3 regions of the Paenibacillus sp. Mc5Re-14 genome follow, and region 1 is predicted to be linked to each of the others. Evidence: riboswitches for the same ligand, from Rfam matches in the RefSeq annotation. Region 1 holds a riboswitch; each other region holds the start of a gene.

The links. Region 1 has a riboswitch for glycine ahead of BN1546_RS17265 (alanine/glycine:cation symporter family protein). Riboswitches for the same ligand answer to the same signal wherever they lie in the genome.
Region 2: linked by a shared signal. The riboswitch ahead of sdaAB (L-serine ammonia-lyase, iron-sulfur-dependent subunit beta) and the one ahead of BN1546_RS17265 (alanine/glycine:cation symporter family protein) in region 1 are both predicted to bind glycine.
Region 3: linked by a shared signal. The riboswitch ahead of gcvT (glycine cleavage system aminomethyltransferase GcvT) and the one ahead of BN1546_RS17265 (alanine/glycine:cation symporter family protein) in region 1 are both predicted to bind glycine.

Annotation. Positions count from the first base shown of each region.
Region 1 covers NZ_CVPD01000001.1:3,795,390-3,798,513, reverse strand. Annotated here, with positions in the region: gene BN1546_RS17270 (iron-containing alcohol dehydrogenase) at 1-364, shown strand, start outside; gene BN1546_RS17265 (alanine/glycine:cation symporter family protein) at 422-1,840, opposite strand; glycine riboswitch at 1,987-2,082, opposite strand; gene BN1546_RS17260 (glycoside hydrolase family 1 protein) at 2,346-3,124, opposite strand, start outside.
Region 2 covers NZ_CVPD01000001.1:2,063,170-2,066,293, reverse strand. Annotated here, with positions in the region: gene sdaAA (L-serine ammonia-lyase, iron-sulfur-dependent, subunit alpha) at 1-678, opposite strand, end outside; gene sdaAB (L-serine ammonia-lyase, iron-sulfur-dependent subunit beta) at 668-1,357, opposite strand; glycine riboswitch at 1,569-1,683, opposite strand; gene BN1546_RS09385 (DUF6359 domain-containing protein) at 1,898-3,124, shown strand, end outside.
Region 3 covers NZ_CVPD01000001.1:4,020,166-4,023,289, forward strand. Annotated here, with positions in the region: gene gcvPA (aminomethyl-transferring glycine dehydrogenase subunit GcvPA) at 1-780, opposite strand, end outside; gene gcvT (glycine cleavage system aminomethyltransferase GcvT) at 904-2,004, opposite strand; glycine riboswitch at 2,181-2,372, opposite strand; gene gcvH (glycine cleavage system protein GcvH) at 2,674-3,072, shown strand.

The DNA of each region.
Region 1 (3,124 bases):
ACATGCACTATCTGCTGTATATGATATTCCTCATGCTGGCGGTCTAGCGATTCTGTTTCCCAACTGGATGAGACATACAGTGGATCAGGATGCTGCACGCATGAAGCGGCTGATGCTCAGTATGTTCGACTTGGACACTGTAGGTAAAACTGACAGAGAAATTGCCTTGGAAGGTATTGACCGTCTAAGTGCGTTCTGGACAAGTCTTGGTGCCCCTTCTACCCTGGCCGATTACAACATTAATGATGAAGAATTGGAAAACATCGCAAGCATTGCGGCCCGTGAAATGGAGTACGGAGGTTTCGGTAATTATCAAAAGCTGAAACAGGAAGATATTTTAGCTATTTTGCGTGCATCGTTATAACAATTAAAAGGGAGTGTCCTCAAGCCTGTGATGGCTGAGAGCACTCCCTTTTATTATTTATGAATTGATCGTTTGTCCTTTTTCTTCTACTTGGATAGCCGCCCCTACATTGGCACCTGCAAGAATGCCCTTTTTCTTATTAGGATACAAAGAGTTCATATAAGTGCGAGTTTCGGCAACGACAATTCCCGACAAGCCGAGCAATGCAATCAGGTTCGGAAAAGCCATCATTGCGTTAAAAATATCTGCCAGCAGCCAGATGGCATCGAGCTTGATGAACGCGCCTCCGGCAACCAGTATGATGAACAGATAACGGTATGGTTTAATCCACTTGACCCCAAGCAAATATTCAACACAGCGTTCCCCGTAGTAGTTCCAGCCAAGTATCGTTGTGAACGCAAATAAAATAAGGCTAATCGTCACGAGCTCTGCTCCAGCCGGAAAGGCACTGGAAAACGCATGTTGAGTCATCAGACCTCCATCATCATTTCCACTCCATATTCCCGTAACCAGCAATGTAAATCCTGTCAAATTACAAATAATCATCGTATCGATAAAAACGCCCGTCATGGATATTAGTCCTTGTTCTGCGGGCCATTTCGTCTTAGCTGCTGCTGCTGCGATTGGCGCACTTCCCAAACCAGCTTCATTTGCAAAGATCCCTCTGGCAACTCCGCTTCGCATCGCCAGCATAATCGTGGCTCCGGCAAATCCACCCGTCGCAGATGTTGTCGAGAAAGCCCCTTGTAATACTAGTGCGATCGCATGAGGAAGCTCTCCTGCAAACTTAATGAGTACGATTAAACAAACCACGATATAGAGCCCCGACATGAATGGAACAATCTTTGTGGATACCTTGGCGATACTTTTGAGTCCTCCAATCGTAACAACAGCCGTCAACACGGAAATAATGATTGCTGTAACTACTGTTGGCACGCCAAAACTACTTTCCGTAGAAGAAACGATAGCCTTTACTTGCGGAAAAGTACCGATTCCAAATAGTGCTACAAGAATACCAGAAAAGGCAAACAACATCGCCAGCGGCTTGAAACGGCGGCCAAGCCCGTTTTCAATATAATACATCGGTCCACCCGAAAATTGTCCGTTCCGGTCTTTAACACGGTATTTAACGGATAATAACCCTTCCGCATATTTGGTTGCCATCCCGAAAAAAGCTGCAACCAGCATCCAGAATAATGAACCGGGCCCACCCAGTTTGATCGCTGTTGCGACACCGACGATACTTCCCGTACCTACAGTAGCTGCGAGTGCCGTACTCAATGCTCCAAAGCTACTGACATCCCCGCTGCCTTCGTCCGGCGCTTTACCAATTAGCTTGAGCGCTAAGGGCAATCGAATAATCTGAAGCATCTTCAGACGAATCGTTAGCCACAACCCAGTGCCCATGACGAGAATTAGAAGCGGCGCTCCCCACATCCAACTGTCAATTGTTTCTAATAAATGTACCAAATTCATTTCAACCCGCTCCTCCAGCATATTAAAAAACAAAAAAGAGTCAAATCCGTTGATTCGACTCCTGGAGAGGTTAAAGGCACGAAAAATAAACCAATTTGTACAGGATTTTATCTCTAAAAAGCCTAGAGTATTCCCTGTCACAGGTTATTCGCGTCTCTGTCCTTTTGCCTGAGAGTTTAAGCAGATGATAATCTGCGGTGCACCTTCGGCGCCCAATTAAGGGTCTCTCCAGAGTTCTGTCCGTTTACGGTCCCTGCTTGTTGCTGTAAATCAGCTTAAGCACCTGAGAGTTTTGCCCCTTCGGTCGGAACTTTCGTTCCATCTCCCGCAAACATCAACCAGACATATGAAATTTTTATTTATTATACAGAAAACTTTCAGCGTATTACAAGTGAAAAATTTGTGAAGCCCTCTGACGAATCAATAGGGTGTCTATACAAAAAGCGGGTACAGCAGATTGCATCCTAAGGATTTTCTCTGCTGTACCCGCCAAAACGATATAGAATTACAATTCTTCACCATTGGTTGCTATCACATTTTTATACCAGTTAAATGAGTCCTTTTTGGAGCGTTGGAGCGTTCCGTTACCGTCATCATCCAGATCAACGTAAATAAATCCGTAGCGCTTGGACATTTCGGAAGTAGACATGCTCACAAGGTCGATAGGACCCCAGCTGGTGTAACCAATCAGATCAACACCGTCAGCAATGGCTTCCTTCATTTGGGCAATATGCTGACGCAAGTAATCAATGCGATACGTGTCATGCACAGAGCCGTCCTCTTCTACCTTATCGTACGCACCCAGGCCATTTTCCACGATGAACAGCGGCTTTTGGTAACGGTCATAAAACGTATTTAGTGTAACACGCAGGCCGATCGGATCAATCTGCCATCCCCAATCGGAGGACTGCAAATACGGATTTTTCACACCGCCAATCAGGTTCCCTGCTGCCTTTTCTCCTTCTGGACCTGCCGATACGGTCAAGGTCATGTAGTAGCTAAATGAGATAAAATCAACCGTATTATTTTTCAAAATTTCAGCATCGCCGGGTTCTGTCTGGATCACAATATTATTTTCTTCAAAATAGCGGTTCATATAGTTGGGATACTCCCCACGAGCATGCACATCCGTAAAGAACAGATTCATTTGATTTTCATGCTGTGCTTTCAGAATATCCTCTGGGTTACACGTATGTGGGTAGCTTTCAATGCGAGCCAGCATACAGCCGATCTGAGCACCCGGAATGATCTCATGTCCCCGTTTGGTCGCCAGTGCACTTGCTA
Region 2 (3,124 bases), 1.7 Mb from region 1:
CCCGTTGCGCACGATACACGGAATCTCGACGAGTCCGGCGACGGGGTCGCATATCAGACCGAGCGTGTTCTTGAGCGCTAGGCCTACGGCGTGAACGGCCTGCTCAGGTGTGCCACCGCGTAGCTCGACCATAGCGCCAGCGGCCATCCCGATGGCTGAACCAATTTCAGCCTGACAGCCTCCCTCCGCGCCGGAAATGAAGGAATTGTTGGCGATGACGTAGCCAATGGCTCCGGCTGCGAACAAGCCGTGCACCATATGCTCATCATCCCAGCCGAACCGCTCCTGCGCACTAATGAACACACCGGGGATGACTCCGCATGAACCTGCAGTGGGCGTGGCGACAATGCGCCCCATGGACGCATTAACCTCCGACACGGAGAGCGCATAAGCCATGGCGAGCGCGGAGGCATCGCCGGAGCAGGTTTCCCCAGTCCGCAGATATTCGGCTAAGCGCTTGCCGTCGCCGCCCGTTAATCCACTGCGGGATACGGTGTCTTGCGTCTGACCGCGATGAACAGCCTCTTTCATGACTTCATAATAATCAGACATTTGGCGGAAGATTTCTTCTTCCGTTGAATTCGTCTCTTGTACCTGCTCTTGAATCATCAGGCGGCCAATCGTGGTGGATTCCTCAGCGCATATAGCGCTGATTTCATGCAGATGGCTAAATCGCATCAGATTCAGCTCCTTTTTTCAAATTAATCATTTTAATTTCGTACATATGTGGTAAGGATCGTAGGTTTGCGATTAATTCAGCCGTAGGAGGACTGTCCGTTTCGATGGCGGTAAGTGCTTCTCCATCCCGACCTTTGCGATCCACGTGCATATAGGCAATGTTAATGTCAGCAGCGCCGAGCGCTGAAGTCACTGCACCTAATGTACCGGGCTTATCCGAGTGAAGAAGCACCAACGTAGACAGCTCTCCGGTCAGGTTGACTCGGAATTCGTTGAGCTGCTGGACATGGATGCTGCCACCGCCGATGGAGGAACCCAGCAGTGTACGCTGATCCTCACCCTTCCACAGCTCAAAACGGACGGTGTTCGGATGGGGGGCGGGTAGTCCGCTTACGGCAAATTCTACGGCCATACCGGCCTGCTCCGCCCATTGCTCGGCATCTGGAATTCGGTGGTCGTCTGTATCGTAATTGAGCAGTCCTGCGATGAGCGCCAGGTCTGTACCGTGTCCTTTGTATGTGTCGGCGAAGGAGCCGTACAGTGTCATGCGGGCACGGTCAGGCTGCGTCCCGAGCCAGTGACGGGCAACGCGTGCAAGCCGCACCGCGCCTGCAGTGTGTGAACTGGAAGGTCCGGTCATGGCCGGACCGATAATGGAAAATACATCTTTGAAACGCATGGTGTGGCCCCCTGTATGTTCTAGTACCATAGTATATGGTATTTCCGCGTTTTTGCGCGGCTATGACGGTTCCTAATGCTGACGTACAATGTGAGCGCAAAAAAGGACAGGATAAGGAAGTTTCCCTTATCTCTGTCCTCGTTACCTGAGAGTTTCGTGCGGTGTCCTTACCGCCTTACCCCTTGGGTGGCTTGCGCTCTCTCCAGAGTTGCGTCAGATGACGATACATGGACCTGAGAGATTATCCGCCAGCCGGGTGTTGGCGTCTTGCTCCTTCGGTGCCGCCAGCGTGTAAGCCCCTGGACAGACTCTCCCGTCATCTTCATTCGCGTATACCGTTCTACATATCTTTCTTAGCGTAATGTATGCTGTGCTCGGTGTCAATCGCAGGGTTCAATTTTTACATAAACAAGTGAGTTTCCGATAAATAAGAATAAAATTTACATAATTATGGATGAAATCAGGAAGGAATTAGAAGATTGATAGCTAATCTGATAGAGGACAATTACATTTATGGAATTATAGGAGGGATATTGACGTATGGTAAAAGGCTTGCGGTTCACAGGTTCACGTTTGAAAGGGGTGCTGCATCTGGCAGCGATCGTATCGCTGCTGATCGGGATCTTCGTTCCATTCGGTCAGGTCAAAGCGGAGGGAGCACTGACAGTAGCCGAGGCACTCCAGCGCCAAGGCAGTGGAGGCACAGTGACGGTGGAAGGTTACATCGTCGGACATGCTACCGGATCGAAAACGGCTAATTTTTCTTCTCCGTTTGCGAATGATTTTAACGTACTGATTGCCGACCAGGCCAATGAACGAAGCACGTCTAATCTATTGGATGTACAGCTGACATCAGCGTACAGAGGGCAATTTGGGCTAACAGGCCATCCTGAGCTGATTGGCAGCAAAATCCGTGTGACGGGTACACTTGGCGCCTACAATAATTTTGGTGGAGTGAAAAGTCCAAGCACTGTTGAACTGGTGAACGGAAGCGAGCCGGGGGAACCAGGTGAACCTGGCGAACCTGAACCTGGAAATCCGGGTCAACCCGGTACTACACTGCCGGATGGCAAAGGCAAAAAGGTGCTGTTCGATAATACGCACGCACAGACGGCTGGGGCAGCAGATTGGGTTATTGAAGGCGCCTTCTCCGACTTTGCCAATGGATTGCGTAATGTAGGTTTTACAGTGGACCAACTGAACCGTCCCATTCCTTTTACTTATGGAGAACAGGCCATAACCTATGATAAGCTGCGCCAATATGATGTGTTCATCATCGGTGAGGCGAATGTTGCCTTTAAGGCATCCGAGCAGGCTGCCCTGCTGCAATATGTGAATAACGGGGGAAGTGTCTTCTTCATCTCCGACCACTATAATGCGGACCGTAACAAAAACCGTTGGGATTCCTCTGAGGTTATGAATGGCTACCGTCGTGGAGCCTATACTAATCCGGCCAAAGGGATGACTACAGAAGAAGCAGCATCACCGGCGATGCAGGGGTTAACTAGCTCCGATTGGCTGGCAACCAACTTTGGTGTTCGTTTCCGTTATAATGCGCTTGGCGACGTGAATGCTACGGACATTGTAACCGCAGATCAATCCTTTGGCATTACCAAGGGTGTACGCTCGATTGCCATGCATGCGGGATCTACGCTGGCTATTATTGATCCTACCAAAGCCAAAGGAATTGCCTATATCCCTACAGGTACGAAAAAATGGGGTAATGCTGTAGACCAAGGTGTCTATAACGGTGGAGGCCGTGCGGAA
Region 3 (3,124 bases), 220 kb from region 1:
AATATCCGCGCCTTGCTTACCAGGGGTCTCTAGCAAGCCTAGTGCCAGTGGATTGGCACTAACAACCATAAGCCCTTGATGCGCATGGATGAGGTCAGCCATCGGCTTCAGATTTTCCACGGCTCCGAAAAAGTTGGGATTTTGGATCAAAACAGCCGCCGTCTGTTCCGATACGGCCGTTGCTAGCGCATCGACATCCGTTACGCCATCCGAACAGCCGATTTCCACAATGTCCAGGTCCAATCCGCGTGCATAGGCTGCCAATACCTGACGTGCCTCTGGATGGACAGACCTTGATACGATAAGCTGTTTACGACGCGTGGCGGAAGCGGCCAATGAGCCCGCTTCCGCCAGAGCTGTAGCCCCATCGTACATGCTGGCATTAGCTACCGCCATACCTGTCAATTCGCAAATATACGACTGGAATTCAAAAATGGCTTGCAGCTCGCCCTGGCTTACTTCCGGCTGATAGGGGGTGTAGGCTGTGTAAAATTCGGAACGTGAGGTGATGTGTTGGATAACGGATGGAATATGATGATCATAAATACCTGCACCAAGAAAGCTGGCATGTGTATCTGTATTGGCGTTTCGTCCGGCCAGCTCGGCCATGTGGCGAGTTAAGGCTCTTTCGTCGAGCCGAGAGGAAAGAGGAAGTTCCCCTTGGTATCGAATAGCCTCTGGAATGTCACTGAATAAATCATCAATGGATGATACGCCCACCACACGCAGCATTTCGGTTTGGTCTTGTTCGGTCATGGGGAGATAGCGATGCTGCTTCATAGGTTCTGGCTCCTTTCGAAAAGCAAAATTTAGATAGTAAATTAGTTAATACATAGTCTTAATTGGAAAATCCAGAATTTTATATCTGACATGATCGCTTTTTTAGAATGAAGAGGATTAAGATCAGCGTAGCCGTTTATAAAAGGGGGCTGGGACCACTTCCGCACGCAGGCGTTTACCACGAATTTCGACCTCCAGCGGTGTCGATAGGGTGCTAAAACGACTGTCCACCAGGGCCAGCCCCAGATTACGCTTCAAGGTGGGCGATTGAGTACCCGTTGTGACCTCACCGATGCGTTGACCTTCAGCGAACACCGGATAATGAGCGCGCGGGATACCGCGGTCAATCATTTCCAGCCCGATCAACTTGCGAGGAATTCCTTGTTCTTTTTGACGTTGCAGTGCTTCCCTGCCGATAAAATCTCCTTTGTTCAACTTGACGAAGAAACCTAAACCAGCCTCAAGCGGTGAAATTGTGGCAGATAACTCCTGTCCGTACAACGGGAGCCGTGCCTCGAAGCGCAGCGTATCGCGAGCACCAAGTCCAGCGGGAATCAGTCCATACGATTCACCGCAACGAAGCAAACCATCCCACACGGCGGGTGCTTCCTCAGCAGGGATATAAAATTCAAAACCGTCTTCGCCGGTATATCCAGTTCGCGAGACAAGTGCTTTTGCTCCGAACAATTGCACGTTCTCATGGAATCGGAAAGATGCCAGATTCGTAATATCTGTATCTGTCACGGCTGCGGTAATACGTGCTGCTTCCGGTCCTTGTAATGCCAGCAATGCTATCGCATCAGACACATTCTCCAGATGAACCGATGCTGGTACGTGGCGTATGAGCCAATCCCAATCTTTGTCGATGTTGGAGGCATTCACAACGAGCATGTAGCGCTCTGGTCCTTTGCAATATACAAGCAAGTCATCCACTACGCCTCCATCGGGGTAACACAGGAGTGAATATTGTGCTTGGCTCGGTTCCAACTGGCTGACATCATTCGTAGTTACCTGTTGCAAAAAAGCCTCAGCTTCTTTGCCTTCAACCAAGAACTCGCCCATATGCGATACATCGAATAAACCTGCACGTTGTCGGACGGCCTCATGCTCCTTTTGAATGCCGCTAAACTGAACGGGGAGTTCCCACCCGCCAAAGTCAATACAACGAACCCCGGGCTGCGTCCCGTAGGACGAATATAGTGGTGTTCTTCGCAAATTAGACATTTTTTCACTCCTATCCAGTGTAATCGGCTAAACAAAAAAGACAGGCTAAAAGAAACGTATAGACGGCAGTCCATACTCTTCTTTCAGCTCTGTCCTTGATACCAGAAAGTTACCCCGGTGTGAACCAGGTTTCCCCTTGGGTGATCCGCTCTTTTCACGGATGCTCTCCAGAGATGCGTCCGGCAGAGGTCCTTTTGCCTGAGAGATTCACCTGCAATGCAAGTTTACTCCTTCGGCGCTACCTTTTGGATCAACGGTATGTTACCCGGTTTTGCAGATAACAACTTGATCCGATTCGCGTGCCCAACTGTCTCACAAACGACAACAGCGATGCGAATATTTTTGGTAGTCTCTCCCTCCGCGTTCATCCGCGTTTGCAGTTGTCGAGGTATTTTCAAAAGCAATTACTATAACCCATTAATACGCAAATCCATTCAAAATGTCAATAAAAATGTCATATAAAACAATATGAAAAACATTTATTATATAAATAAGGATATGTAAGCGTTTGTTACAAGTTATCATTTTTTTATGGACTGCGCTATATGAGTTGGTATGAAGTATTTTTGTTAGTATTATTGACATGGATGTTCTTGTTGTCATAATCTTAACCTGTCTAATACAGGTGATCAAAAGCATTTTATTCATGTGGAAGTGAGGCGAAGCAGGATGAGTGAAGTGAAACAGCAACTTTGGTATACAGACGAACATGAGTGGGTTCAGCGCACAGTGGATGGGACGTTGCGGATCGGCATTACAGACTTTGCACAGCATCAATTGGGTGATATTGTTTTTGTGGAATTACCTGGGGCGGGAACAACGATTGGACAGGGGGCGGAGATTGGTACAATTGAATCGGTGAAGACCGTATCCGATCTTTTTGCTCCGGTGACGGGAACCGTTTTGAAAGTAAATGAAGCTCTGGAAAGTACACCTGAGCTGGTGAATGAATCACCCTATGAAGAGGGTTGGATGATCGAAGTAGAGATGAGCAATGATGTCGAGGAAGCTCTGGGCAAGTTGCTGTCTGCGGAGCAGTACGAGCAGTTGATTTCGGATGAGCAATAATGAGCAATACAGCATGAAATAATAGCGCTTTATTCTGATTTTTTATATGGAT